Regions from separate parts of the Bradyrhizobium sp. IC4060 genome, predicted to be linked through region 3. Evidence: predicted binding sites of a transcription regulator. Region 3 holds the regulator's gene; each other region holds the start of a gene.

Region 1 (7,180 bases), on a different contig from region 3:
TGGGCCGCCAAGGGCACGCGCCTGCTCGGCGTGCGCGCCGTGATCTGCCAGAGCTTCGAGCGCATCCACCGCTCCAACCTGGTCGGCATGGGCGTGCTGCCGCTGACCTTCGAGGAAGGCACCTCCTGGCAGTCGCTTGGGCTGAAGGGCGACGAGAAGGTGACCATCCGCGGCCTCGTCGGCGACCTCAAGCCGCGCCAGAAGCTGACCGCGGAGATCGTCTCCGGCGACGGTTCGCTGCAGCGCGTTTCGCTGCTCTGCCGCATCGATACGCTGGACGAGCTCGACTACTACCGCAACGGCGGCATCCTGCACTACGTGCTGCGCAAGCTCGCGGCGTAAACGCGGATTTGTGAATGATGGCTCACTGCGAAGTGAGTAGAAGCCTTAACGAAGGCGGCCTATCAAAGGCCGCCTTCGCGCGTTTGCGGTACGCTTCAGATGGGCCCGCCCGGCGGAAAACCTCCCTTTGGACGGTGGCCCGGATGGATGAATGTACCGCGCCCCGTAAGACTACGGTGACCATCCGGCGATAAGATTTCCCTCTGAGAGCAACGGTGTGCGGCGTTCGACATGACGACAATGACGGCTTCCCATCTGATTCCACGTTGGTCCGGCGCCCTCTGGTCGGGAGCTCTCGGCATATGTGCGATCATCGCCGTCATTCGTCCTGCCGAGGCTGAACCCCGCGCCGTCGTCGAATTGTTCACCTCGCAGGGCTGCTCCTCCTGCCCGCCCGCCGACCAGATCATCGGCGATCTCTCCAAGGACCCCTCCGTCATCGCGCTGAGCATGCCGATCGATTATTGGGACTATCTCGGCTGGAAGGACACACTGGCGGATTCGCGCTTCTCTGCACGGCAGCGTGCCTATTCGCGCATGCGCGGCGACCGCGAGGTCTACACGCCGCAGGTCGTGGTCAACGGCTCCACCCATGTCATCGGCAGCGATCGCACCGGCATCGAGAACGCGATCGGCAAGACCGACAAGGGCACTGGCGTGATGAGCGTGCCGGTGACGATGTCGCTCTCGGGCAAGCAGATCAACGTGTCGGTCGCCGCAAGCAAGGAGCCCACGGTCTCGCGCGGCGAGGTCTGGATCTGCTCGATCGCGAAGTCGGTGCCGATCGCGATCACCCGCGGCGAGAACAAGGGACAGCAGGTCACCTATCACAACGTGGTGCGCAGCCTGCTCAAGGTCGGCGACTGGACCGGCCGTCCGGAGAGCTGGACGGTGCCGATCGAGAACCTCACGCGCGACGGCGTCGACGGCGCGGTGGTCTACGTCCAGGACGGCAGCCGCGAGCGACCGGGCCCGATGCTGGGTGCGGCCTACACGTCGCTGCATTGAAGCAGGCAGAACGTCTCAGCAATTGATGCTCGTCATTCCGGGGCGCGCCTCTTGGCGCGAACCCGGAATCCATTTCTCAGCCTGTGTGATGGTAAATGGATTCCGGGCTCGCGCTTCGCGCGCCCGGGAATGACGGCGGACCCGGAAACATCTCGGCACAAACAAAAAAGGACCAACTTGCGTTGGCCCTCCTTGTCGTGCGTACAGACCCGATCCTGTTCGACCCCGGGGGGCTGGGGGCTGAGGAATCCGGAACCGAAAGGACCGGGTCAACGCACGTCACCCTTTTCGCAGTGCAGGGCGGCAGGCGGTTGGCGGAAAAGCGGCGATACTATGATTCCTGCTAACGATCCCGTGACGGTTTGCCGCGACGGAGTTCCACCCTTGCGTGTGTCCTGATGCGACGCCGATTCGATGGGTCGAGCCCCTTGCGATGCGGAACGGTTGGCGCAATCATGCAATTGTCACGAACGCGGTTCCGGGACGATCTTGGCGGACGCGGGTAGCCGTGCGATGAGGAGGCGCTTCCCATGAGTCTGACGTCGGAGGATGCCGATCCGAGCGAGCAGCGCGCGGCGGCGCGTCCTGCCGCGGCGCATGCGCAGCCGAACCGGGTGACGTTCAACCGGCTCGAGCTGCACCGGATTCTCAATCTCTACGGCCGCATGGTCGCCGACGGCGAATGGCGCGACTATGCCATCGACTTCCTGAAGGACCGCGCCGTGTTCTCGGTCTATCGCCGCGCCTCGGAAGTGCCGATCTATCGCATCGAGAAGGACCCGCGCCTGGCGCGCAAGCAGGGCATGTACAGCGTGATCTCGGCGACCGGCCTGATCCTGCGTCGCGGCCACGAGCTCGAGCGGGTGCTGCTGGTGATCGATCGCAAACTGGCGGTGGTGTAGCCGAACCATCGATCGTCATTCCGGGGCGCGACGAAGTCGCTAGCCCGGAATGCATCCCTCCCTCCACCGCCCCTGCCGTTCAATGGATTCCGGGTTCGATGCTGTGCATCGCCCCGGAATGACGGATGAACTACTTCCCCGGCACCGTGCTTGCGCCCTCGCCGAGGTCGCGCTGCATCATCACGGTGTCCAGCCAGCGGCCGAATTTCAGCCCGACACTGGGATGCGTGCCGATCATCTTGAAGCCGCACCTTGTGTGCACGCCGATCGACCCGGCATTGGCGGAATCGCCGATGACAGCGATCATCTGGCGAAAGCCGCGCGCTTCGCATTCGACGATCAGCCGTTCCAGCAGCATTGAGCCGACGCCGCGGCGGTGGAAGGACGGATCGAGATAGATCGAGTTCTCCACCGTGAAGCGATAGGCGGGCCGCGGCCGGTAGGCGCCGGCATAGGCATAGCCGGCCACGCGGCCGTCCAGCATGGCGACGAAATAGGGATAGCCGCCGTCGATCAGCGCGCGATAGCGGCGCGTCATTTCCGAGAGGTCGGGCGGCTCCAGCTCGAACGTCGCCGTGCCCTCGCGGACGGCCTGCTGGTAGATGGCGGTGACGGCGGGGAGGTCGGCCTCGGTGGTGGGCCTGATATCGGGTGCGGACATGGGGGAAGGATAGAGCGTTCCCTGAGGGGCCGGAAGAGGCTGCGCTGCCTCCACACCCGTCATTGCGAGCGCAGCGAAGCAATCCAGAAATGCATCTGCGGAGGGGCTCTGGATTGCGTCGTCGCATCGGCGCAAAATTGCTGCGCAATTTTGTCGCGAGCTCCTCGCAATGACGGGGAGAGGCCGTACCCTCAAAACAAAACCCCGGCCTTTCGGCCGGGGTTCGTGTCCGTTCTCTCGTCTCAGAGCTTACTCGCGCTGGCCGAGGAGCTGCAGCAGCAGCGTGAACAGGTTGATGAAGTTCAGGTACAGCGACAGTGCGCCGGTGATGGCCGAACGCTCTGCGACGTCACCGCCGGCCGAGGCATAGCCGTAGATGTAGTCGTTCTTCAGCCGCTGGGTATCCCAGGCGGTCAGGCCCGAGAACACCAGCACGCCGACCACCGACACGATGAACTGCAGCATCGAGCTGGCCAGGAACAGGTTCACCAGGCTGGCGAGAACGATGCCGATCAGGCCCATGAACAGGAACGAGCCCATGCCGGTCAGGTCACGCTTGGTGGTGTAGCCGTAGAGGCTCAGCGCACCGAAGGTCGCCGCGGTGATGAAGAACACCCGCACGATCGAGGTGTGCGTGAACACCAGGAAGATCGACGACAGCGAGATGCCCATCAGCGCCGCGAACACCCAGAACAGGATCTGGGCGGTCGAGGGTGCCAGACGATTGATGCCTGCCGAGATCACGAATACCATCGCGAGCGGCGCCAGGATGAACAGCCACTTCAGGGGGCTGACGAACATGGCGTAGCCGAACGGCGTCAGGAACACCTTGCCGACGCGGACGGCGTCCGCCGTCGGAACGTCGGTCACGGCGGCCATGTAGACGCCGAGCGCGGCAAGGCCGGTGATGGCCAGGCCAATGCTCATGTAGTTGTAGATGCGCAGCATATAGGCGCGCAGGCCGGCATCGACCGTCGCGGCGTCAACACGCCCGGCGGCCCTGCCGAAAGGAGAAGCGTAGTTACGGTCTAGGTCCGACATGGTCGAATTCCCGTTGGTTGGTCCGGTCCGGCACGAGGGTCGCCATGCCGCCGGTTCGTCAAATTCTATCTCGGAGACCGCTGCCAGCCGATTTAATTTTGGCTCACAATCGGGACTCCGAACCCATCCGATATGTGGGAAACTAACACATTCGCCGCAACCTTCCACGCGCGGCTGAATGTCGCCCTCGGCGTCAATCCTGACGCGAAGCTGACCGGTAGCGTGGTTAATCGCCGAAACCGGGCCGATTCCGGCCAGCCCGATCCGCCGCTACATTTTGTCACAAATTTCGCAACACCGTCGCGGGCTTTTTGTTCAATGCCAGCAGCGTGCCGGCAAGCCCGAGCCCGACGGTGACGACCAGCGCGGCGGCGACCACGCCGGCGGCGCTGCCGGCCTGCCAGACGAAGCTCAGCGTCATCAGCCGCGTCACGATCAGCCAGGCCGCGATGCTGCCCGCGATCACCCCGAACACCGCGGTGGCAAGGCCGATCAGGAGGTATTCGAGGGCATAGGCGCCGAGCAGCCGCAGCCGCGTCGCGCCCAGGGTCTTCAGGATCACCGCGTCGTAGACCCGGTGGCGGTGGCCGGCGGCGAGCGCCCCACCCAGCACCAGGATCGCCGAGATCAGCGTCACGGCGCTGGCGCCGCGGATCGCCAGGGCCAGATTGGTCACCACGGAGCCGACCGTCTCCATCACCTCGCGCACGCGCACGCTCGTCACCATCGGATAGGCGTCGGCGACCTCCTTGATGATCTTGCCGTCGCCCGCCGCCTTTCCGCCCGCTTCTGTCAGCGTCGCGATATGGGTGTGCGGCGCGCCCTTGAAGGCGTTGGGCGAGAACACCAGGACGAAATTGATGCCGAGACCTTGCCAGTCGATCGTGCGCAAATTGCTGATCTTGGCCGGAATGTCGCGGCCGAGCACGTTGACCACGACCTCGTCGCCGAGCTTGAGGCCGAGCCCGTCGGCAATCTTCTTCTCCAACGAGACCAGCGGCGGGCCAGAATAATCGGCGCGCCACCATTCGCCCTCGACCACCTTGGAGCCCTTCGGCAGCTCGGCGGTGTAGGTCAGGCCGCGATCGCTCTGCAGCACCCATTCGGAATCCGTGGTCGGCTTGAGCTCCTCGGCGCGCACCCCGCGCGCGGCGACGATGCGTCCGCGCAGCATCGGCACGTCCTCGATCCTGGCGCCGGGGGCGATCTGGCGCAGATAGCCATCGAACTGCTCGGCCTGCGCGCTCGGAATGTCGATGAAGAAGAACGATGGCGCCTGGTCGGGGAGCGCCGCCAGGAACTGCCGGCGCAGATTGCCGTCGATCTGGGTGATGGTGACGAGCACGGCGAGCCCTAGGCCCAGCGACAGCACGACGGACGGCGTCAGCGCGCCCGGCCGGTGGATGTTGGCGATCGCAAGCCGCAGCATCGGCAGCCGCGTCCGTGGCAGCCGTCGTGCGATCGTCATCAGCAGGGCGGCGATGCCGCGCAGCAAGGCGAACACGACCACTGAGGAGGCCACGAACACCGCGGCGATGCGCCTGTCGAACGACAGGCCGATCACGACCGCGATGAGGAGTGCGATCACGACGGCCATGAACACGAGATAGCTCGCGCGTGGCCGGTGCCATTCGGAGCTGATGGTGTCGCGGAACAGCGCGGCCACCGGCACGTCGTGCACGCGCGCGAGCGGCCACAGGCCGAAGGCGAGCGCGGTGAGGAGGCCGTAGAGGAAGGACAGCGCGAGCTCGTCGGTGTGCACGGCCGGCACCACCGGCAGCGGCAACAGCTTGCCGAACAGGCCAACGATCGCAAAGGGCATCGCGGCGCCGAGCGCCAGGCCGATCACGGACCCGATCGCGGCCAGCAGGACCACTTGCGCCAGGTAGATGCCGAACACGTCCCGGCCGGTGGCCCCGACGGCCTTGAAGGCAGCGATCACCTCGAGCTTGCGGTCGATGTGACTCTTGACGGCATTGGCGACGCCGACGCCGCCGACCAGCAGCGCGGCAAGGCCGACCAGCGTCAGGAACTGCGTGAAGCGGTTGATGTTGCGCTCGAGCTGCGGCGAGGCGTTGGAGCGGCTGCGGATCTCCCAGCCGGCCTGCGGCGCGGCGCTGCGCGCATCCGCGATGAAGGCTTCGGTGGCGCGCTCGTTGTTAGCAGCCTCCGGCAGCTTGACCCGGTAGACCCAGCGCACCAGGCTGCCGGGCTGGATCAGGCCGGTGGCGCGCAAGGCCGCCTCGCTGATCAGAAAGCGCGGCCCGAAGCCGATGCCGCCGGCCAGCTTGTCGGGCTCGGCCTCGACGGTGGAGCGGATCTGGAACGTTGCGGACCCGATCGTGACGCGGTCGCCGGTCTTGAGCGAGAGCCGCGCCAGCAGCGTCGGATCGGCGGCGGCACCGAACGCGCCGTCGCGTTCCGCGAGCAGATCGGACATCTCCAGCTGCGGCGCAAGCTTCAACTTGCCGAGCATCGGATAGGTGTTATCGACCGCCTTCATCTCGACCAGCGCCAGCTTGCCGTCAGCCGAACGCGCCATGCCGCGCAAGGTCGCAGCCGCCGACAGCGTGCCGCGCGAACGCAGGAACGCGACCTCTTCCGGCTTGGCCTCGCGCTGGAACAGCACGAAAGAGACGTCGCCGCCAAGCAGCGTGCGGCCTTCGCGCGCGAGACCGTCGCTCAGGCTCGCGGACACCGAGCCGACGCCGGCAATCGCCATCACGCCGAGCGCGATGCAGGCGATGAAGACGTAGAAGCCGCGCAGGCCGCCGCGCAATTCACGCAAGGCGTAGCGCAGCGACAGCGCGACGGCGTTGGGCTTCGGGAACGATTCGGCCGCGGCGCTCATGCGGGCGCAGACTGCGTGTCGATGCGCCCGGAACGCAGGCGGATGACGCGATCGCAGCGATGCGCGAGCGAGGAATCGTGCGTCACCAGCACCAAGGTCATGCCGCGCTCGGCATGCTTGCTGAACAGCAGATCGACGATCTGCTTACCGGTTGCTTCGTCGAGATTGCCGGTCGGCTCGTCAGCGACCAGGATCGCGGGATCCGGCGCCAGCGCGCGGGCGAGCGCGACGCGCTGCTGCTCGCCGCCGGAGAGCTGGGTCGGATAATGATGCAGGCGGTCACCGAGCCCGACCGATTGCAGCTCCTCTGCCGCGCGCTTGGCGGCATCGGGATTGCCGGCAAGTTCGAGCGGCACAGCAACGTTCTCCAGCGCC
Region 2 (7,180 bases), on a different contig from region 3:
CCGTCGACCGCGGTCTCGACGATCGCGGTGAGGCGCGCCACGCTCTCGCGCATCGCGCGCTGGGCGTCGCGGACCTGCTGCAGCAGCAGCGTGGCGTCGCGGCTCTTGATTTCCTCCTCCTCGAGCGCGGCCTGGACCTGTCGTAGCTCGAACGGCGAGGGGATCGTGAGGATCTTCGGCAGCAGCGGCCAGAGCGCGGCGGCGGTGAAGACCGACGCGACCGCCGTGGCGGCCTTGACCATGCCCTCGATGCCATAGATCGGAACCCAGAGCGTGTAGATCGACAGCACGTGGGTCAGGCCGCACGCCATGATGAAGATCGCGAACGCCCAGTAGACCCAGCCGAATTTGAGGTCGCGCCGCTTGGTGACGAGGATGGCGAGGGCGAACGGGATCGAGAAATAGGCGGCGGCAATGCTGGCGTCGGAAACGACGTGAAGCCAGATCAGCTCAGGCTCCCACAAAAGGCAGATGCCGTGCGGCGACAGCATGGACGAGTCGAGGAGACGTTCGAAGAAGGCCCACATCGTTCCACCCCAAGGAGTCTTGTTCAGGTGGCTTGCGGGGCCGGCGGCCCGCAACATGGGGGCGCTGGACGGTTCCACCACCTGACGTCTCGCGTAACCGGCGAAGCACGCTAAGGTACGCGACTATAGCAAGGGTCCGGCGCCGTTGCATTTTCAAGCCCGCATCATTTCGGGCCTTGGTCCGCGCGGTGTCCGACTGATTCGCAAGGCGCGCAATCGGTTCGCGAATCACGCCTGGCGGCGGCCCGGCGCGCTTGCTGACGTTCCACGGTCGCGCTACGAGAGGCCATGGCGGCCTCCTCAAGCACATGTCTCCCGCGATGACGACCCCGGTCGCACTCACCATCGCCGGTTCCGATTCGAGCGGCGGCGCCGGCATCCAGGCGGACCTGAAGACCTTTGCCGCGCTCGGCGTCTATGGCGCCTCCGTGATCACGGCGTTGACGGCGCAGAACACGCGCGGCGTGACCGGCATTCACGCGGTGCCGGCCGGGTTCGTCACCGAGCAGATCGACGCGGTGTTCTCCGACCTCGACATCGGTGCGGTGAAGATCGGCATGGTGGCCCAGGCCGCCAGCATCGATGCCATCGCGGCCGCGCTGTCGCGCTGGGCGCCGCGGCATGTCGTGCTCGATCCCGTCATGGTGGCGACCTCCGGCGACCGCCTGCTCGCCACTGAAGCCGTCGACGCCCTGCGCACCAGGCTGATGCCGCTGGCTGCCGTGATCACGCCGAACCTGCCGGAGGCTGCGGCCCTGCTCGATGCGCCGGTGGCGGCGAGCGAGGCCGAGATCGAAAGCCAAGGACGCCGCCTGCTGGCGCTGGGCTGCCGCGCCGTCCTGATCAAGGGCGGGCACGGCGAGGGCGCCGAGAGCACCGACTATCTCGTCACTGCCGAGACCGCGATCGCGCTCGCCGCGCCGCGTGTGGCCACCCGCAACACCCATGGCACCGGCTGCTCGCTGTCCTCCGCCATCGCGGCCGGGCTGGCCAGGGGCGAGGACCTCGAGGCCGCCGTGCGCAACGCCAAGGCCTGGATCAGCGCCGCGATCGCCGCCGCCGACCGCTTCAGCGTCGGCCACGGCCATGGGCCGATCCATCATTTCCACAAGTTCTACTGAGGCGGGCTTGCTTCGCCTCCCCCGCAAGCGGGAGGGAGCGCACCTACCCTGCGGCGCCATGTCGCCTGATTGTCGCATGCGACTGATATTCGCGGGGAGGGCGAGGCAAGGCGTGATTCGTATTTGAAGGTGCCTCAAGGGTTCAATCGGTCATCCCCCTGTCACGGGACATTGTTACAGGCTGGCGCATGGGAAGTTACGATGTGAGTGACGAGAGCCCGGAGCGGCGCTTTCGCACGTTGTTCATCTCCGACGTCCATCTCGGGGCCCGCGGTTCACAAGCCGATCTTCTGCTCGACTTCCTGCGCTACCACGATGCCGATACGATCTATCTCGTCGGCGACATCGTCGACGGCTGGGCGCTGAAATCGAGCTGGCACTGGCCGCAATCGCATAACGACCTCGTCCAGAAGCTTTTGCGCAAGGCGCGCAAGGGCGCCAAGGTCATCTACATTCCCGGCAATCACGACGAGTTCCTGCGCAACTATTACGGTACGCATTTCGGCGGCATCGACGTGGTCGAGAACACGGTTCACACCGGCGCCGACGGCAAGCGCTATCTGGTCATTCACGGCGACATCTTCGATCTCGTGGTGCAGAACGCGCGCTGGCTCGCCCATCTCGGCGACAAGGCCTACGACTTCGCGATCCAGATGAACCGCCTGGTCAACTTCTTCCGCCGCCTGTTCGGCGTGCCCTATTGGTCGCTGTCGCAATGGGCCAAGCAGAAGGTCAAGAACGCCGTCAACTATATCGGCGCGTTCGAGCAGGCGCTCGCCGCCGAGGCGCGGCGTCACCAGGCCGACGGCGTGATCTGCGGCCACATCCACTACGCCGTGATCCGCGACGAGGGCGGCATCCGCTACATGAATTGCGGCGACTGGGTGGAGAGCTGCACCGCCCTGGTCGAGCATGACGACGGTCACTTCGAGATCATCACCTGGGCGGATCAGTTGCGGAAGCCGGAGCAGGTGCCACAGGTCGCAGCCAGAGCTGCATAACAAGGACCTCTTGATGCGCATCCTGGTCGCGACCGACGCCTGGCACCCGCAAGTCAACGGTGTGGTTCGGACGCTGACCAAGCTCTCTGACGCTGCAAAAGCGCTCGGCGTCGAGTTCACGTTCCTGACGCCGCAATCGTTCCGCACCTTCGCGATGCCGAGCTATCGCGACGTGCGCCTCGCCATGCCGCGCCCGGCCCGGATCGCAAGGCTGATCGAGGAGGCGCGTCCCGACAGCATCCACATCGCGACCGAAGGGCCGATCGGCCTGATGGTCCGCCGCTATTGCCGCCAGCGCAAGCTGCCGTTCACGACCAGCTTCCATACCCGCTTTCCCGAATATGTCCGCGCCCGCGTGCCAGTGCCGGGCTCGCTGATCTGGCGGGCGCTGCGGCGCTTCCACAGCGCCAGCCGCGCCGTGATGGCGGCGACGCCGGCGCTCGCGCGCGAACTGACCGAGCGCGGCTTCGACAATGTCGTGCTGTGGCCGCGCGGCGTGGACACCACGCTGTTCCACCCGCGCGTCATCGATCTCTGCCTGCCGGCACCCGTGTTCCTGTCGGTCGGCCGCGTCGCAGTCGAGAAGAATCTCGAGGCGTTCCTCGACCTCGACCTACCCGGCACCAAGGTGGTCGTCGGCGACGGCCCGGCGCGCGCCTCGCTGGAAGAGGTCTACCCCGATGCGATCTTCCTCGGCGAGAAGCACGGCGAGGAACTGGCGGATATCTACGCGGCCGCCGACGTGTTCGTGTTCCCGAGCAAGACCGACACCTTCGGCCTGGTCCTGCTGGAGGCGCTCGCGAGCGGCCTGCCGGTCGCGGCCTTCCCCGTGAAGGGTCCCCGCGACGTGATTGGCGATGCGCCGGTCGGCGCGCTCGATCACGATCTGCGCAATGCCTGCTTCGCGGCGCTCGATATCTCCCGGCGGGACTGCGTCGCGTTCGCCGCCAACTACACCTGGGAGGCCTCGGCAACGGTCTTTATCGACAGCATTTTGGCGGTCGGGGCGGTGCTGCCCGGCCGGACCGGCGCGGAACAGCCGCGTTTCGTGGCTTGAGGCAAGAAATCCTCTCGCGGAGGTGTCTTGCCCGGGCCTGATTGGCCGCGATAGCATTCCGCCATGACCGAACAGGCCCTTCCGGTCGGCCCTGCCGACATCGATGCCGCAGCGCGCGTGATCGCGCCTTACGCCATCCGCACCCCGCTGTTGTCCTTCCCCGTGCTCAACGAGCGCGTCGGTGCGAAAGTGTTCCTGAAGCCGGAGATGCTTCAGCGCACCGGCTCGTTCAAGTTCCGCGGTGCGTTCAACAAGGTGTTCTCGATCCCGCAGGACAAGCGCGCCGGCGGCGTCGTCGCGTTCTCCTCCGGCAACCACGCGCAAGGCGTGGCGGCGGCGGCAAAGATCCTCGACATGCAGGCCACCATCGTGATGCCAGCGGACGCCCCGCTGTCGAAGCGCGAGCGCACCAAATCCTACGGCGCCGAGGTCGTGCTGTACGACCGCGACAAGGACGACCGCGAGGCGATCTCGCGCGGCATTGCCGAGAAGCGCGGCGCGACGCTGGTCAAACCCTACGACGATCCGTTCGTGATCGCAGGGCAGGGCACCGCCGGCCGCGAGATCGCCGAGGACATGGCAACGCTCGGGCTCGGCCCCGACATCGTGGTGGCGCCGGCCTCCGGCGGCGGCTTGATCGCGGGTGTCGCGACCGCCGTGAAGGCGCGCTATCCGCAAGCCGAGATCGTGGTCGCCGAGCCCGAGGCCTTCGACGATCACGGCATTTCACTCAGCGCAGGCCATCGCGAGCCGCATCCGCCGGCCGGCCGCACCATCTGCGATGCGCTGATGGCCCTGATGCCGGGCGAGATGACGTTTGCTATCAACAGCAAGCTCTTGGCGCGCGGCGTCACGGCGTCGGACAAGGAAGTCGGCGCGGCGGTCGCCTTTGCCTATCGCGAGCTGAAGCTGGTGGTGGAGCCCGGCGGCGCGGTGGGGCTTGCTGCGCTACTCGCGGGCCGCCTTGATGTGGCCGGCAAGAACGTCGTCATCGTGCTGTCAGGCGGCAATGTCGATGCGGAACTGTTCGCGGAGCTGGTGGCCTGATCGTCATTCCGGGGCTCGCGCAGCGAGAGCTATGATGCGCAATTGCGCATCTGAGAATCCATAACCACGATCGGGAGTATGGATTCTGGGCCTGCGCCTTACGGCGCATCCCGGAATGACCAAGAACAGACATGAAGAAGGGGCAGAGCGTTTCCGCTCTGCCCCTTTGTCGTCTCGCTCGCCGCAATCAGTGCGTGAAGCCGCCGCGACGGTTGCCGCCATTGTTCATGCTCGGCGCTTGGTTCATCGACTGCCGGAAGTTGTTGTTGCTGCTGACCATGCGGCTCGGCATCGTGTTGATCTGCGGGCGGGTGTTCTGCACGTTGTTCTGCACCTGCCCCTTATCCAACGGGTTATTGTTGAGCTTAACGATGCCGGTGTTGCCGTTGTTGAGCCGGATCGGGCGGTTCGGAGTCTGCACGTTGACCGGCTTCGACTCGATGTTCGGGCCACCCTTGCCGACATTCACCGGCATGGTCACGATCTTGCCCGGCTTGACGGTGCCGCCATTCGGCATGGTGCTGGTCGCAGGCAGGGTCACGATCTTGCCGATGCCGACCTTGCCGTTGATCGTGTTGGTCGGCGCAGGCAGCGTGACGATCTTGCTCGGGGTCTGCGGCGGCGTGCCGTTCTGCGGGTTCGGCTGGTTGTTGCCGGCAGGCAGGGTGACGATCTGGCCGCCATTGCCGAGCTTGCCGAGGACGTTACCGTCGAGCGGCTTCTGCACGACAGGCAGATTGCCGTTCACCTGCGCGCCATTGCCCTGCTGCATCAGCGGCATGTATTTGGGCTGGCCGAGATTGCCGATCTTGATCGTCGGAGCAATGGTCTGCGGCGCCAGGAACTTGGTCGCCTGCATCAGGGGGATCTGCTTCGGCTGCGTCTGCAGCTTCAGCGCGACCTGCGCATAGGGGCTGTTGCCGTAGCTGTCATAGAAGCTCTTGTAGGCGAGCGGCGAGTTGGCGAGCACCGCCTTGTGCCAGGCCTGCGAGATCAGGATGTTGTTGAGCAGCCAGCGGATGTGGTCGCACAGCGGGTCGTGCGGGTACATCCGGATGAACTCCTGATAGTACTCCGGCCGGCCCTCGGACACGACGTAGTCATAGGCCTGGCGGGTGGAGCGGCTCGGCAAATTGGAGGCCATCTGCACGACCGGCGCTTTCACCGGCGCGCGGTTGGCGGCAACGGCGGTGTCACCGAAGAAGGTGAAGTCGCTCGTCAATGACGAGCTCTCCCACGGAATCTGCGCGCCGCTGGTGGTCTGGTTGACCTGCAGGCGCACGCGCTTGAACAGCTGCTCGATCGGCACGTTGGGCTCGCGCGCGACGTTCAGGAACGCCTGTGTGTACGGGCTGTGGCCATTGGTGCCGTCGAGCGCCTCGGCACCTGGCGCGGTCGAGTAGCCGACGATCGAGCCGTTCGGCGCATCGACGATTGCCAAGCCACGGCCGGCGTCGTTGATTTCAGGGAAAGGGTTGTTGCGGCAGGCATCGAGGATGACGATGCGCATGCGGCTCGGGATCGTCTCCAGCGTCGACATCACGTCGACGAGGCGCAGCGAATTGTTGACCAGCTCGGTCGGGCTGGAAACCTTGGCGTCGACCGGAACGAGATAGTTCTCGCCGGCGAGCTGCACGCCGTGACCGGCGTAATAGACCATCGCCACCGTGTTCGGACCGCGCGAGGCGACCTTGGCGGAGAAGTCCTGGACGACGCGAAGCATGTCGTTCTGGGTCAAGTCGGTCGCGGCGACCACTTCGAAGCCGGCGGAGTTCAGGAACTGCGCCATCGACTGGGCGTCATCGTCGGGGTTCGCAAGCTGCGGCGCGTTCTGGTAGTTGGCATTGCCGATCACCAGCGCCACCCGCTGCTCCGGGCCTTGCAGCGCGGTTGGGGCGGGCTGCACCGGGGCGACTTGCGCGGAAACGGGCCCGCAGGCGAAGCCGAACAGGCTTCCCAGCAGGCTCGCCGTCATGAAAAAGGGCTTTAGGCGGAACATGGCGTGCTCCTTTGGCACTCATCTCGATGCGAGATTGGTTGCGCGCAAGCTTGGCCGCGTTCGACCCTTGCGGTCCGTGATCCCTGTCACCATGCTGGCCTCCGTGATCTGAATCACGCTCGGAACCTGTTATGGTTAGTGATCGATTGGGAGGACGTCCGCCACATGCTGAAATCGATCGATCCGATCCTCACCCCCGATTTGCTCTGGCTGCTCGCCGCGATGGGCCATGGCGACGACCTCGTGTTCGTCGACGCCAATCACCCCGCCACCCGGATCGCGCAGAGCACCTCGTCGCAGCGCCTGATCCAATTGCCGGGCATGACGATGGAAACTGCCATCCGGGCCATCATGTCGGTCTATCCGCTCGACGATTTCGATCCCGATCCGGTGCGTGTGATGATGCCGGTCGACGATCCCGACCGCGT
Region 3 (7,180 bases):
TGGAAGGCACCCTCGAAGGTGATCATGCGGTAACGTTCCGGATGCCCCTTGGAGAAGTGATGGTGGCGCACCAGCTTGATCACGCCTTCCAGCGCCTCGGCGCCGGAATTGCAGAAGAACACGAAGTCCGCAAAGCTCTCATTGCAGAGGCGGCTTGCGAGCTTCTCGCCGTCAGGGCTCTGGAACAGGTTCGACATGTGCCAGAGCTTGGTCGCCTGCTCCTGCAACGCCTTGACCAGCGCGGGATGGACATGGCCGAGCGCATTCACCGCGACACCCGAGGTGAAATCGAGATAGCGATCGCCGTTGGTCGCGATCAGCCAGCAGCCTTCGCCGCGCTCGAAACCGAGGTCGGCCCTGGCGAAAACGGGGAGCAAATGCGGCGCTGCGCTGTTAGTCATGACGTCACTTGAATGTTGCGGACGGTGTGAGGCATGCATTGCGCGACGCACCATCGACCGGCCCCGGAAAACGAAACGTGCCGCCTTTTAAGGGCGGCACGTGGCACTATCTTATGCCTGGCAAGACGGGTGTCAATGCCGCCCGGAAAGCCTCGCGAAACGCTGATTCCGTAGTCTTGCGGTGCCGATTTTGCGGGTTTTTCACCACGGAACATGTGGAAGCGAGTCGGCGGACTCTTGCGCGGGAGTCACGCCATATTGTAGCGTTTGGACTGTCAGATACGACATCTCGTGCAGCAGTTCTGATCCCAGAAGTCCTCATGTACCGGCGTAAACGTTCGGGCGTCTTGAGCGCGCCCGGCGAGCCTTAAGGGATTCTGACGGCACGGGTTTTTCAAGGCTAAAGCATTCGCTGCGAAGGCCCCAGGATGGCAGGCGCGCAGCGAGGGAAAGGGTGCAATGACGGTTTTGACCTGGTCCGATGATCGCGTCGAGCAGCTGAAGAAGCTCTGGGAGGCCGGACTTTCGGCCAGCCAGATCGCGGCGGAGCTCGGCAATGTGACCCGCAATGCCGTGATCGGCAAGGTGCACCGGCTCGGCCTGTCCGGCCGCGCCAAGAGCCCTTCATCGGCAGCGCCGCGGCCGCGCAAGGCACGGCCCGCGCAGCATATGATGCGGGTGACCCGCCCCGTCGCGCGCGGCAACACCGCGTTGGCGCAGGCCTTCGAGGTCGAGTTGGAAGCCGAGCCGGTTACCTACGACAACGTGGTGCCGATGAGCCAGCGGCTGTCGCTGCTGGAATTGAACGAGGCGACCTGCCACTGGCCGGTCGGCGATCCCTCGAGCCCGGATTTCTTCTTCTGCGGCGGCAAGGCGCTCTCCGGCCTGCCCTACTGCGCCCAGCATTCGCGCGTGGCCTATCAGCCCGCAGCGGACCGCCGTCGCGCAGCACCGAAACCGGGCACGCGGTGAGCTTGCGGAATTCCCTGATCGCCAAGCTTTGATCGCCAAGCTTGATCGCCAAGACTGCAGCCGTCACACGATGACGGCTCCCAATCGTTCGGTGTCATCCCCGCGAATGCGGGATCCGTAACCGCGGGGCGCAATCGTTGCGCGAGATGGTCACTCCGAGTCTTCGCCAAACCACGTCCTGTGGCTAATCGCGAAGAGCGCAAGCGCTCGCGCTGAGATCCCGGGCTCACGCTGCGCGCGCCCCGGGATGACGGCCGAGATCGGCGCCGCAGTTCGCCAAACCAGCTGTCGCTGGCGCCTTACGTCTGCTCAGCCTTCGCGAAGCGATCGTCCAGCGCGTAGCCGGCGCCGCGGACGGTGCGGATCGGGTCCTGCTCGCGGCCGAGATTGAGCAGCTTGCGCAGGCGGCCGATATGCACGTCGACGGTGCGCTCGTCGATGTAGATGTCGCGGCCCCAGACGCTGTCGAGCAGCTGCTCGCGCGAGAACACGCGGCCGGGATGCTCCAGGAAGAACTCCAGCAGGCGATATTCGGTCGGACCGAGATCGATCGGCCGGCCCGAGCGCGCCACGCGGCGCTTGTCGCGGTCGAGCTCGATATCGCCATAGGCGAGCACGGTGGCGAGGCGCTCGGGGCTCGCGCGCCTGAGCAAGCCCTTCACGCGCGCAAGCAGCTCCGGCACCGAGAACGGCTTGACGATATAATCATCCGCGCCGGTCGCGAGCCCGCGCACCCGTTCGCTCTCCTCGCCGCGCGCGGTGAGCATGATGATCGGCAGCTGCTTGGTCTCGGGGCGGGTCCGAAGCCGCCGGCACAGCTCGATGCCTGACAGGCCCGGCAGCATCCAGTCGAGCACGATCAGATCGGGAATGTGCTCCTTGAGGCGGGTGTCGGCGTCATCGCCGCGCATCACCGTCTCGACGTCATAGCCGTCGCCTTCGAGGTTGTAGCGAAGAAGCTCGGTGAGAGCTTCCTCGTCCTCAACCACCATAATGCGTGCGCCCATGTGGTCGTAGCTCCTTAAGTCGTCAGGTGTTCGGCACCGTCGTGGCGAAGGTCGTCATGTCGCCCTTCGGCCGCTTGTCGGTGATCGCCTGGCCCTCGATCATGTAGAACACGGTCTCGGCGATGTTGGTGGCGTGGTCGCCGATCCGCTCGATGTTCTTGGCACAGAACATCAGGTGGATGCAGAACGAGATGTTGCGCGGATCCTCCATCATGTAGGTGAGGAGCTCGCGGAACAGCGAGGTGCAGATGGCGTCGACTTCTTCGTCGCCCTTCCACACCGCCATCGCCGCCGGCAGGTCGTGCGCGGCATAGGCGTCCAGTACCGACTTGACCTGCTGCTGCACGAGGTCGGTCATGTGCTCCAGGCCGCGGAACAGCTTGAGCGGATGGAAATCCGTCTCCAGCGCCGCGACGCGCTTGCCCATATTCTTGGCGAGATCGCCGATGCGCTCGAGATCGGTCGCAACGCGCATCGCGCCGACGATCTCGCGCAGGTCGACGGCCATCGGCTGGCGGCGGGCGATGGTGAGCACGGCGCGCTCCTCGATGCGCTTCTGCAGCGCGTCGAGCTCGACGTCGGTGGCGACGACGCGCTGGCCGAGCGCGACGTCGCGGCGGATCAGCGCGTCGACGGAATCGACGATCATGCGCTCGGCGATGCCGCCCATCTCGGCGACCAGGCGGGTGAGCTCCTGAAGGTCGCTGTCGAAAGCCTTTACGGTATGTTCAGAACCCATGTTCCGTCTCCTCAGCCGAACCGGCCGGTGATGTAATCCTGCGTGCGCCGATCGCTCGGCGACGTGAAGATCTTGCTGGTGTCGTCGAACTCGATCAACTCGCCGAGATACATGAAGGCGGTCTTGTCGGAAACGCGCGCGGCCTGCTGCATGTTGTGGGTGACGATCGCGATCGTGTAGTTCTCGGACAATTCCTGGATCAGCTCCTCGACCTTGGCGGTCGAGATCGGGTCGAGCGCCGAGCAGGGCTCGTCAAACAGGATCACCTCGGGCCGCACCGCGACGGTGCGGGCGATGCAGAGGCGCTGCTGCTGGCCGCCGGAGAGCGACAGGCCGGAGGCATTGAGCTTGTCCTTGACCTCGTTCCACAGCGCGCCACCGCGCAGTGCCTTCTCGACGCGGTCGTCCATCTCGGACTTGGAGATCTTCTCATAGAGACGAATGCCGAAGGCGATGTTCTCGTAGATCGTCATCGGGAACGGCGTCGGCTTCTGGAACACCATGCCGACCCGGGCGCGGAGCAGGTTGAGGTCGAGCTTGGGGTCGAGGATGTTGGTATGGTCGAGCAACAGCTGACCGTCGGCGCGCTGGCCCGGATAGAGGTCGTACATCCGGTTGAAGATGCGCAGCAGGGTGGACTTGCCGCAGCCGGACGGGCCGATGAACGCCGTGACGCGGTTGGTGCCGAGCGCCAGGTTGATGTTCTTCAGCGCGTGGTGGTCGCCGTAGTAGAAGTTGAGGTTGCGCGCCGTGACCTTGGCGGGCGCCTCGGGCAGGGGCTGCGAGCCGGGATGAACGGTCGGCGCGCTGACGGAAACAGACATTTCACTCATTTTGCAGTCCTCTCGGCGCCAAGGATGCGCGCGCCAATGTTAAGGGCAAGCACGGTCAGGGTGATCAACAGCGCGCCGCTCCAGGCGAGTTGCTTCCAATACTCGTAGGGGCTCTGCACGAAGTTGTTGATGGTGACAGGCAGGTTCGCCATCGTCTTGTTCAGGCCGAGGCTGAAGAACTGGTTCGACAGTGCCGTGAACAACAGCGGCGCGGTCTCGCCGGCGACGCGGGCGGTCGCCAGCAGCACGCCGGTGATGAGGCCGGAGCGCGCGGCACGATAGGCGATACGCTTGATCACCAGCGAGCGCGGCAGGCCGAGCGCGCTGGCAGCTTCGCGCAACGGATTCGGCACCAGCAGTAGCATGTCTTCGGTGGTGCGCACGACGACCGGGATCACGATGACGGCAAGCGCCAGCGCGCCCGCAATCGCCGAGAAGCCGCGCATCGGCACCACCACCGCGCCATAGATGAAGAGGCCGATGATGATCGAGGGTGCCGACAGGAGAATGTCGTTGATGAAGCGGATCACCGAGGTCAGCTTGTCGTTGCGGCCGTACTCGGCGAGATAGGTGCCGGCGAACAGGCCGAGCGGCGCGCCGATGCCGACGCCGATCACGGTCATGATCAACGAACCGACGATGGCGTTGCGCAGGCCGCCCTCGGTCGATCCGGGCGGCGGCGTGTCAGCTGTGAAGACCTGGAGGTTGAGCCCGGCCAGGCCGTTGTAGAGCAGCGTGACCAGGATCAGCGCGAGCCAGGTGACGCCGAAGGCGGCGGCTGCGATGCAGAGGCCGCGAATGACGATGTCCCAGCGGCGGCGGCGCGAATAGATCGGGTTCATGGCTTCACTTCCCGGCCTTGGTTTCGAGGCGCAGCAGCATCAAACGGGCGGCAGCGAGCACGAAGAACGTCAGCACGAACAGCAGGAGGCCGAGCAGGATCAGGCCGGACTGGTGCAGGCCGTCGCTCTCGGCAAATTCGGAGGCGATCGCCGCCGAAATCGTCGTGCCCGGCGCGAAGATCGACGAGGAGATCCGAAACGAGTTGCCGATGATGAAGGTCACCGCCATGGTCTCGCCGAGCGCCCGGCCCAGCGCCAGCATGACGCCGCCGATGATGCCGACGCGGGTGTAGGGGATCACCACGCTGCGGACGACCTCCCAGGTGGTGCAGCCGACGCCGTAGGCGGCTTCCTTCAGCACCGGCGGCACCGTCTTGAACACGTCGACCGAAATCGAGGTGATGAAGGGCAGCACCATGATGGCGAGGATCAGCGCGGCGTTGAACAGGCTGAGATAGGACGGGGGCCCTGCGAAGATCGCGCCCAGCACGGGGACGCCGTCGAACACCCTGATCATGAAAGGCTGGAAGGTGTTGGCCAGGAACGGGCCGAGCACGAAGAAGCCCCACATGCCGTAGATGATCGAGGGGATGCCGGCGAGCAGCTCAACCGCCATGCCGATCGGGCGGCGCAGCCATTGCGGGCAGAGCTCGGTGAGGAAGATCGCAATGCCGAGACCGACGGGAATGGCGATCAGCATCGCGATGAAGGAGGTGACGAGCGTGCCGTAGATCGGCCCGAGCGCGCCGAGCACCGGCGGATCGGCCGAGGGCGCCCAGCGCTGCGTCCACAGGAAGGAGATGCCGAACTCCTGGATCGCCGGGAAGGCGCCGACGATCAGCGAGATGATGATGCCGCCGAGGATCAGCAGCACCGAGATCGCGGACAACCGCGTGATCCAGTAGAAGGTGACGTCGCCGAGCTTGAACGCGCTCAAGGCCTTGGCGCGATCATATGGACCGGCAGCATCAATCACATTGCTCTCAACAGCCATCTCAGCCACGCCGATCCCCTATACCCGTTTTATGTACGCTTGTTGTTGGTGGCGCGCTCCGGATGCGGCAGGAGGCCGATCCGGAGCGGAGATCTTGCAGCGTCCCGGAACCGTGTCCGGGACACATATAGCGCCTTAGCTCTTGATCTCGGCAGCCCAGGTCTTCTCGATCTGCTGGACGACGCTGTCCGGCATCGGAATGTAGTCGAGCTCCTCGGCCATCTTGCCGCCGTTCTTGAAGGCCCAGCGGAAGAACTTGATCGCTTCCTGCGCGGCCGCCTTGTCGGTGGCGGACTTGTGCATCAGGATGAAGGTCGCCGCCGTGATCGGCCAGGACTTCTCGCCGGGCTGCTCGGTCAGGATGACGTAATAGCCGGGAGCCTTGGACCAATCGGCGTTGGAGGCGGCCGCCTGGAAGGCCTCGACGGTCGGCTGCACCGGCTTGCCGGCCTTGTTGACGAGACCGGTGTGGGTGAGCTTGTTCTGCTTGGCATAGGCGTATTCGACATAGCCGATCGAGTTCTTGGTCTGGCTGATGTTGCCCGACACACCCTCGTTGCCCTTGGCGCCGACGCCGACCGGCCACTCGACCGCGGTGCCCTCGCCGACCTTGCTCTTCCAGTCCGCGCTGGCCTTGGAGAGATAGTTGGTGAAGTTGAAGGTGGTGCCCGAGCCGTCCGAACGACGGACCACGGTGATGGCCTCTGACGGCAGCTTCGCGTTGGGATTGAGCTTCTTGATCGCGGCATCGTCCCACTTGGTGATCTTGCCGAGATAGATGTTGGCCAGGGTCTCGCCGTCGAAAACCAGCTCGCCCGGCTTCACGCCCTCGATATTGACGACGGGGACGATGGCACCCATCACCATCGGCCACTGGACGAGGCCGTCCTTCTCGAGCTGCTCGGCCTTGAGCGGCGCGTCGGTGGCGCCGAAGGTCACGGTCTTGGCCTGGATCTGCTTGATGCCACCACCCGAGCCGATCGACTGGTAGTTCAGACCGTTGCCGGTCTCCTTTTTGTAGGCGTCAGCCCACTTCGAATAGATCGGGAACGGGAACGTCGCGCCGGCACCGGTGATGTCGGCCGCAAAGGCTACCGTCGTCGATGCGGCGACCAAGCCGGCAGCGACCATGGTTTTGAGGAAATTCATGCTGGTCTCCATACAGGGGAGCGAAGCGCCATCCGCGCCCGATCGCGCTCCCGCGCCGCCGCTTTAGGGGCGGTCGGCTGTGCTTTTACGAAGGTTTCGTGACAGTTGGATGACGACACCAAGCAATTGAAATTGCTTGCGTTTCCGATCAAGCCGGAGTCTTGATCTGGGGAAAGCAGGCGGTGAAGGTGGCGCCCTGCCTGGGCACGCTTTCGATCAAAAGGCGGCCGCGATGACGGTTAA
Region 4 (7,180 bases), on a different contig from region 3:
TGGCGAGCCAGGTCCGGCGCTCGGCCAGTGCCCGGCGCACCCGCCAAAAGCCGCGGCGCTCCCGCACCGAGAGATCGCCGTGGATCAGCCGCGGTGTGGCCGACGACGCCGCGCCGCCGAGATCGCCCTGCTCGAACAGGATCACCCGCAGGCCGCGGCCCGCCGCATCGCGGGCGAGGCTGACGCCGTTCAGGCCGCCGCCGATGATCGCGAGGTCGTAATCCGCCATGAAGCCGTCGAATGGGAGCGAAGCACTCCCATCCACTAGAGCGATTTCCGTTCCGATGAAATCGGAACGGTGGCTCTAGATTCATATTCTGACGCGTTTTCTTGACGCGAGCCGCTGTCCACTTCGCTCGAAAACGCTCTAACCGGTCTTCAGCGCAAGCTCCATGGCTTCGGCGCGGCCGACGAGCCCGGCATATTTGCCGATCGGCAACGGCTTGCCGAGCAGATAGCCCTGCACCCCGTCACAGCCTTCCTTGGCGAGGAAGGCGAGCTGGTCGAGCGTCTCGACGCCCTCGGCGATGATCGACATTTCGAGGCCGTGGCCGAGGTCGATGACGGCGCGCACGATCGCCGCCGATTGCGGGTTGCGGCCGAGATTGATGATGAAGGCGCGGTCGATCTTGATCTTGTCGAACGGGAACGCCTGGAGATAGCTCAGCGAAGAATAGCCGCTGCCGAAATCGTCCATGGAGATGCGCACGCCGAGCGCCTTCAGGCGGCGCAGCAGCGCAAGGCCGCGATCGAAATCCTCGATCAGAACACCTTCGGTGATCTCGAGCTCGAGCCGGCCGGGTGCGAGGCCCGTCTCGATCAGGATCGAATGGACGAGGCCGACCACGTCGCCGTGCATGAACTGCGCCGGCGACAGATTGACCGCGACCTGCAGCGGCTTCGGCCAGGACGCCGCCTCGCGGCAGGCCTCGCGCAGGATCCACTCGCCCATCTCGACGATGAGGCCGCTCTCCTCGGCGATGGGAATGAATTCGGCCGGCGAAACCTGGCCGCGCACCGGATGCTGCCAGCGCGCCAGCGCCTCGAAGCCGATGATCTCGCTCTCGGCGACGCTGTGGCCCGCGGCCCCCTGCGGCTGGAAGGCGAGCGAGAGCTCGCCGTTCTTGACCGCCATGGAGAGGTCCTGGTGCAGCACGCGGCGGTCGCGGATCTGCTGGTCCATCTCGGGCTGGTAGAGGCTGATCGTGCCGCGCGACTTCTGCTTGGCGCGGAACAGCGCCGCGCCGGCATTGGCGAGCAGCGAGGCGCCATCGGTGCCATTGTGGGGAAAGACCGACATGCCCGTGGTGATGCCGGCGCGGACCGGCCGGCCGTCGATCTGAAAATCCTTCGCGACGGCTTCGCCGATCTGCTGCGCCAGCGCGAGGCCGGCCTCGGGCTGCTTGCCGTCGATGATCAGGCCGAACTCGTCCCCGGACAGGCGCGCCACCACGCCGCCGCGTGCGGAATCCTGGAGCCGATGGGCGACCTCGATCAGGAGCTTGTCGCCGAGCGCATGGCCGAAGACGTCGTTGACCTCCTTGAGGCCGTCGAGGTCGACGCAGAGCACGGCGAACTCCTCGCCGGTGCCCTCGCAAGCCTCGATCATCTGGGTCAGAGCCTGCAGGAAGGCGGCGCGATTCGGCAGATCGGTGAGGCCGTCGTGATAGGCCATGTGCGCCATGCGCGACTCGGTCTGCCGGCGGTCGGTGACATCCTCGTGGGTCTTGATCAGATATTGCGGCTCGCCGGCATCGTTGACCACAGTGGCGCGGCGGGTCAGGAACAGCCGCAGGCCGCCCTTGGTGGAGATCGGATGCTCCTCGGTGATCATCCCGCGCTTCTTGATCGCGGCCTCGTCGCGCGCGACGATCAGCTTGGCCTCCTTGGCGTTGAAGATGTCGGACGCGGTCAGGCCGGTGGCTTCCTCGCGCCTGCGGTTGAGGATCGTCTCCGCGCTGCGGTTGGCGAGCAGATAGCGGCCGTCCTTGACCTGCTCCACGATCAGCGCAACCGGGATGTTGTCGACCACGAGCTCGAGGAACTTCTTGGTGCTCTCCAGCTCCTGCGACAGCGAGCGGCGGTCGGTGATGTCCTCGAACAGGATGAGCAGAAATTCGGGCTTGTTGCTCTCGTTGCGGACCACGATCCGGATCGAGGCGACCATGCGCCGCGCGCCGGCACGATCCACCTCGAACTCATTGCGGTGCTGGCCATCCGGCGAATTGAGCGCGGCCTGGTCAGCGGCCTCGATGCTGGCCGCCGAGGCCGACGCAAACAGCTCCCGTGCATTCCTGCCGACGGCGAAGTCCCGCGACAATCCCCAGAACTTCTCATAGGCGCTGTTGGCGAAGATGTAGCAGCCGTCCTCGATGTTCTTGGCCGCCACGCAGGCCGGCACATGATCGAGCACCGATTCCAGGAACTGCTTGGTGGAGGCGAGCTGCCGCGACAGGTTGCGCTGCTCGGTGACGTCGAGATGGGTCGCCACCGAGCCGCCGTTCGGCAACACGAAATACTTCACCAGGATAGCCCGTCCGTCCGGCAGTTCCGTGGTCAGGCCATTGGCGCTCGATGCCTTTTGGTAAAATTCGTCATCGGTGACGCCGAGCACTCCGCGCTCGCGGCGCAGCCTCAGGATGTCGCAACCGGTCATGTTGGGCCGGAGGTCGGATCGCGTCAGGCCATAGATCTCGAGATAGCGGTCATTGCAGAAGATGACGCGGCGCTGCGCATCCGTCATCACCACGCCCTGGTTGAGGTTGTTCATGGCGGAGGAGATGAAGGCGTTGCGACGCAGCTGCAAACGGCTGGACCGGCGCAGCGAGGAATGGATCCACAGCCCGATCGCGGCGAGGAACGAGCAGACCACGATGCCCGCGATGAGGGCTTCCCAGATCACGCCGGGATCAAGCCTGGTGGGATCGCCCGGAACGGCAAGGCTGTCCGATGCCGCAAAGGCGCGCGCAGGCGCGCCCGTAACGGCCAGGCATAGGAGGGCGTGCACAGCAATCGAAAGCGTGCTGCCCACGTGCCAGTTCTTCTCAGCCATCAGCCACCCGCGATTTCAACGTCGGATTGTCTGGCCTCGCGGGTTTGGATCGGGTAAACGCCTGTGGGCACAACAGAATAATGTGACATAAAATGCGGCAATTGCCCTGACATGATAAACGACTTCTTAACGGAAGCCCCGCCTGCGCCGCCGCATCCGGACCGTGCGCCACCGGTGCTTCCAACTGGTCTCCTGCACAACCATGGATAGGGTCGATTGCGTCGTCATCGGAGCCGGCGTGGTCGGGCTCGCGGTGGCCCGGAAGCTCGCCCAGGCCGGGCGCGAGGTGATCGTGCTGGAGGAAGCCGAGGCGATCGGCACCGTCACCTCCTCGCGCAACAGCGAGGTGATCCATGCCGGCATCTACTACCGGGCCGGGAGCTGGATGGCGCGCATGTGCGTGGCAGGCAAGCACGCGCTGTACCGCTACTGCGCCGAGCGCGGCATCCCGCACAAAAATTGCGGCAAGCTGATCGTCGCGACCAGCCCGAAGGAGACCGAGAAGCTGCAATCGATCAAGGCGCATGCCGAGGCCAACGGCGTGCTCGACATGCAGCTGCTCTCGGGCGAGGCCGCACGCGCGCTGGAGCCGGCGCTCGCCTGCGACGCCGCGCTGCTGTCACCGTCGACGGGCATCATCGACAGCCATTCCTACATGCTCTCGCTGCGCGGCGAAGCCGAGGACGCCGGCGCAGCTTTCGCGTTTCACACCCCGCTGATCCGTGCCAAGGCGGCGGCCGGCCTCATCGAGATCGATGCCGGCGGCGAGGCACCGATGACGCTGCAATGCAGCCTCCTCGTCAACGCCGCGGGGCTGTCGGCAACGCATGTGGCGCGCAGCATCGACGGCATGCCGCTGGACCGGATTCCGCCGGCCTATCTCGCCAAGGGAAACTACTTCAGCTGCAACGCCAGGGCGCCGTTCTCGCGCCTGATCTATCCGGTGCCCGAGCCCGGCGGCCTGGGCGTGCACCTGACGCTGGACATGGCAGGACAGGCGCGCTTCGGGCCTGACGTCGAATGGATCGAGACGATCGACTACGAGGTCGATCCGTCACGCGCCGAGCGCTTCTATCCCGCGATCCGCAAATACTGGCCGACGCTGCCTGACGGCGCGCTGATGCCGAGCTATTCGGGCATCCGCCCGAAGATCGTGCCGCCGGCCGTGGCCACGCAGGATTTCTTGATGCAGGGCCCGCGCGATCACGGCGTTGCAGGCCTGATCAATCTGTTCGGCATCGAATCGCCGGGACTGACGTCCTCGCTCGCGATCGCCGATCACGTCGCCGAGCTCGCAGATATCGACAGTGTTTCGAGAAGCGGATAGGTGTGCGCGTCGAGAGCCACGGGTCCAAGCAAGAGTGAGCGCCGCACAACCGTGTTGCACGGTACACACCTTGCAGCAGGGATGAGCACGGATGCTCTCATCCCTGCGTGAAGGACGTGATCAACTCTACACTGTCACGGGGGTTACTAGTGGAGCGTGTCGCCAGATTGCTTCAGACGCTCGATCTGGTCCTTGACCATCAACTTCCGGCGCTTCAACTCAACAATTTGCAGGTCGTCTGTTGAAAGGTGCACGAGAGCTTCGTGCAATTCGTTTTCGAGAAGTTTGTGCTTCCGTTCCAATTCAACGAGATGTGCCTGAATTGTCATTCGAAACCTCCTCGGTAGGGTTGAACCTTTAGGATTCGATCCGGACAACCAAGTCTACATCACCGATTCGTCCTGTCGATGGGTATCCGTCGTTGCAGCGTCATTTTTGAAAGTTCATATGTAACGAAGCGTGACTAAGGGAACCACGCCGGAAAAATCCATGATATCAATACGCCGACGCACCGCCGCAGCTCCCTGCAGAAATATGTTGCTGGAGATCGGGGACGAGGGATCGCAGATCGCTTGCGATCACGCGGCGCAAGGACGATAATTTCCACAGGGCATCCACAGCCCGGATCTCACGCCTATCGGTTTTCGGCCACCGCAGACATGACCAATGAAGATGAGCGTGAGCTCGAAGCCGAGCTCACCCGGTTGCAGCAGGAACACCGAGATCTCGATGCGGCGATCGATGCATTGCATCAATCGCCCGCCCCCGACCTGTTGCGGTTACAGCGCCTGAAGAAGCGCAAGCTGTTGTTGCGCGACCGCATCGCGTTCATCGAAGACCAGATCACCCCCGACATCATCGCCTGACCGTGAGCCGGTCTTGCGCGGCGCCCCGCCGCTTCCGAATCCGCTTGACTCAATAAGAACAAAATAGGAACATTCGCGGGCGCCCCAACACCTCAGAGAACGCTCAAGGACAACACACGAGGACAACGCAGATGTCGGCAACCGCCCTTTTCGACAACAGCCATTACGAACAGGCCTGCGATCAGGCGATCGCGATGTGCGACGGCAATCTGCGCAGCACCATCAAGGCGCTGATCATGGCCAACGAATATCTGGAAGCCGAGCTGGAGGAATTGCAGGCGGCGATTTCAGCCGGCTGCATTCCGGAGATCTCGCGCAGCAAGATGCGGAGCAAGAGCAGCGCCGCATAATCTTCAACCTTGGAGCAACGCCATGTCGGATGTGACCTATTACGTTGCAATGCCCTTCTTGATCGATGACGACGGATCACCCGTCGCAGGCGCTGCAGAGGAGTGTCAGTCCTCGACGGCGGCGCTGCGACGCGCAGAGATGCTGGCGCGCGGCGCCGGCCATATCGGCGCGATCGCGTTCAGCCGCAGCGGCGATCCCATGACCGGCGAATTCGGCGACGCGACGCTGCTGCGCAAGTTCGGCAACGTGCCGGAAGATCTTGCCACCCTCTAGACTAGCGCTCGCCGCCGACCAGCCTGATCCGCGGCTCGTGCCGGCGGCTCGCCTTGCGCACATACATGGCGGCATCCGCCTCCTCCAGGGCGCGGCCTGCAGCGGATTGCGGACCGAGCAGCGCGACGCCGGCCGAGGCGCCCGCGGCCACGTGCTGGCCGCGAAAAACGAATGACAATTCGTCGATCGCCTGCTCCAAGGCCGCAGCCTTGACCTTCGCATCGGTCTCGCTGAGATTCCAGAGCAGCAGCGCGAACTCGTCGCCCCCGAGCCGGCCGACCACGTCGGAGGCGCGGATCTGTCGCGTCAGCGTGGCGACAATCGCCTTGAGCACCTCATCGCCGGCGGCATGACCGAAGGAATCGTTGATCGGCTTCAGCCGATCGACGTCGAGCACGATCAGCGCCCCGCTGGCGCGGTAGCGCTTCATATAGGCGATGGCGCGCGCGAGCTCGCGCTCGAAACCGCGCCGGTTGGGAATCCCGAGCAGGAAATCGGTATCGGCGGCCGCCTCGAGCTCCGAGATCCGCAACAGGGCCGCCTTGAGCTTGCTCCTGAGGCCGCGGATGATCGCCTTGCCGTCATCGGCAGCCGGCGCTCTGCGCAAGGCCGGTTTGGCCGCGCGGCTCGAAACGGCTTTGGATCGGGCGGCGCTCATGTTCCGGCCCTTTCTGGCCTTCGCAGGGCTCGCCCTTTTCGGTTTCTTCATGGGCATCGTGCTCAATGAAGGCTTGCGGGGATTCACCAAGACAGGATAGTGGATTCCCTTCTCCTTGCCACCGCCTTGCGAGCCGCCGGCCGGAATCATTAATCTGGCCTATCTCTCTGTTTTTCTGGGCACAATTGACGTCATGACCGCGCCGATCGCCATCATCATGGGAAGCCAGTCGGACTGGGACACGATGCGGCACGCCGCCGACACGCTTGACGCGCTCGGCATTGCTGCCGACAGCCGCATCGTCTCGGCCCACCGCACGCCCGACCGGCTGTTCGCATTCGCCAAGGGTGCCAAGGCCGCAGGCTACAAGATTATCATCGCCGGCGCCGGTGGCGCGGCCCATCTGCCCGGCATGGCGGCGGCGCTGACGGAACTCCCTGTGTTTGGTGTTCCCGTCGAATCCAAGACGCTCAGGGGCGTCGATTCGCTCTATTCGATCGTCCAGATGCCCGCGGGCATTCCGGTCGGCACCCTCGCCATCGGCAAGGCCGGCGCGATCAATGCCGCGCTGCTGGCAGCCGCCGTGCTGGCATTGTCCGACCCCGCCCTGTCGGATCGCCTCGCCGCCTGGCGCAAGGCCCAGACCGAGGCGG

Evidence for each region. Region 3 encodes PhoB, which activates phosphate uptake and scavenging genes when phosphate is short. Its sites were predicted from a motif close to TGTCATNNANCTGTCAT; they were not measured.
Region 1: the regulator PhoB is predicted to act here: its motif matches at 1,802-1,818, upstream of I6F16_RS33650 (DUF2794 domain-containing protein).
Region 2: the regulator PhoB is predicted to act here: its motif matches at 1,797-1,813, upstream of I6F16_RS16265 (UDP-2,3-diacylglucosamine diphosphatase).
Region 4: the regulator PhoB is predicted to act here: its motif matches at 4,796-4,812, upstream of I6F16_RS13270 (DUF465 domain-containing protein).

What each region holds. Positions count from the first base shown of each region.
Region 1 covers NZ_JADYVJ010000017.1:66,732-73,911, reverse strand. Annotated here, with positions in the region: gene acnA (aconitate hydratase AcnA) at 1-342, shown strand, start outside; gene I6F16_RS33655 (DUF1223 domain-containing protein) at 574-1,350, shown strand; gene I6F16_RS33650 (DUF2794 domain-containing protein) at 1,881-2,252, shown strand; gene I6F16_RS33645 (GNAT family N-acetyltransferase) at 2,383-2,913, opposite strand; gene I6F16_RS33640 (Bax inhibitor-1/YccA family protein) at 3,163-3,954, opposite strand; gene I6F16_RS33635 (FtsX-like permease family protein) at 4,235-6,805, opposite strand; gene I6F16_RS33630 (ABC transporter ATP-binding protein) at 6,802-7,180, opposite strand, start outside.
Region 2 covers NZ_JADYVJ010000004.1:55,879-63,058, reverse strand. Annotated here, with positions in the region: gene I6F16_RS16275 (PAS domain-containing sensor histidine kinase) at 1-527, opposite strand, end outside; gene thiD (bifunctional hydroxymethylpyrimidine kinase/phosphomethylpyrimidine kinase) at 848-1,648, shown strand; gene I6F16_RS16265 (UDP-2,3-diacylglucosamine diphosphatase) at 1,837-2,649, shown strand; gene I6F16_RS16260 (glycosyltransferase family 1 protein) at 2,663-3,706, shown strand; gene I6F16_RS16255 (threonine/serine dehydratase) at 3,770-4,753, shown strand; gene I6F16_RS16250 (caspase family protein) at 4,941-6,752, opposite strand; gene I6F16_RS16245 (RbsD/FucU domain-containing protein) at 6,918-7,180, shown strand, end outside.
Region 3 covers NZ_JADYVJ010000010.1:186,528-193,707, forward strand. Annotated here, with positions in the region: gene I6F16_RS27885 (aspartate aminotransferase family protein) at 1-401, opposite strand, end outside; gene I6F16_RS27890 (GcrA family cell cycle regulator) at 861-1,373, shown strand; gene phoB (phosphate regulon transcriptional regulator PhoB) at 1,673-2,380, opposite strand; gene phoU (phosphate signaling complex protein PhoU) at 2,403-3,119, opposite strand; gene pstB (phosphate ABC transporter ATP-binding protein PstB) at 3,131-3,952, opposite strand; gene pstA (phosphate ABC transporter permease PstA) at 3,949-4,794, opposite strand; gene pstC (phosphate ABC transporter permease subunit PstC) at 4,799-5,788, opposite strand; gene pstS (phosphate ABC transporter substrate-binding protein PstS) at 5,924-6,937, opposite strand; gene I6F16_RS27925 (ATP-binding protein) at 7,086-7,180, opposite strand, start outside.
Region 4 covers NZ_JADYVJ010000003.1:305,546-312,725, forward strand. Annotated here, with positions in the region: gene I6F16_RS13255 (glycerol-3-phosphate dehydrogenase) at 1-229, opposite strand, end outside; gene I6F16_RS13260 (EAL domain-containing protein) at 368-3,052, opposite strand; gene I6F16_RS13265 (NAD(P)/FAD-dependent oxidoreductase) at 3,255-4,379, shown strand; gene I6F16_RS13270 (DUF465 domain-containing protein) at 4,526-4,708, opposite strand; gene I6F16_RS13275 (DUF465 domain-containing protein) at 5,039-5,245, shown strand; gene I6F16_RS13280 (hypothetical protein) at 5,377-5,595, shown strand; gene I6F16_RS13285 (hypothetical protein) at 5,618-5,869, shown strand; gene I6F16_RS13290 (GGDEF domain-containing protein) at 5,871-6,578, opposite strand; gene purE (5-(carboxyamino)imidazole ribonucleotide mutase) at 6,721-7,180, shown strand, end outside.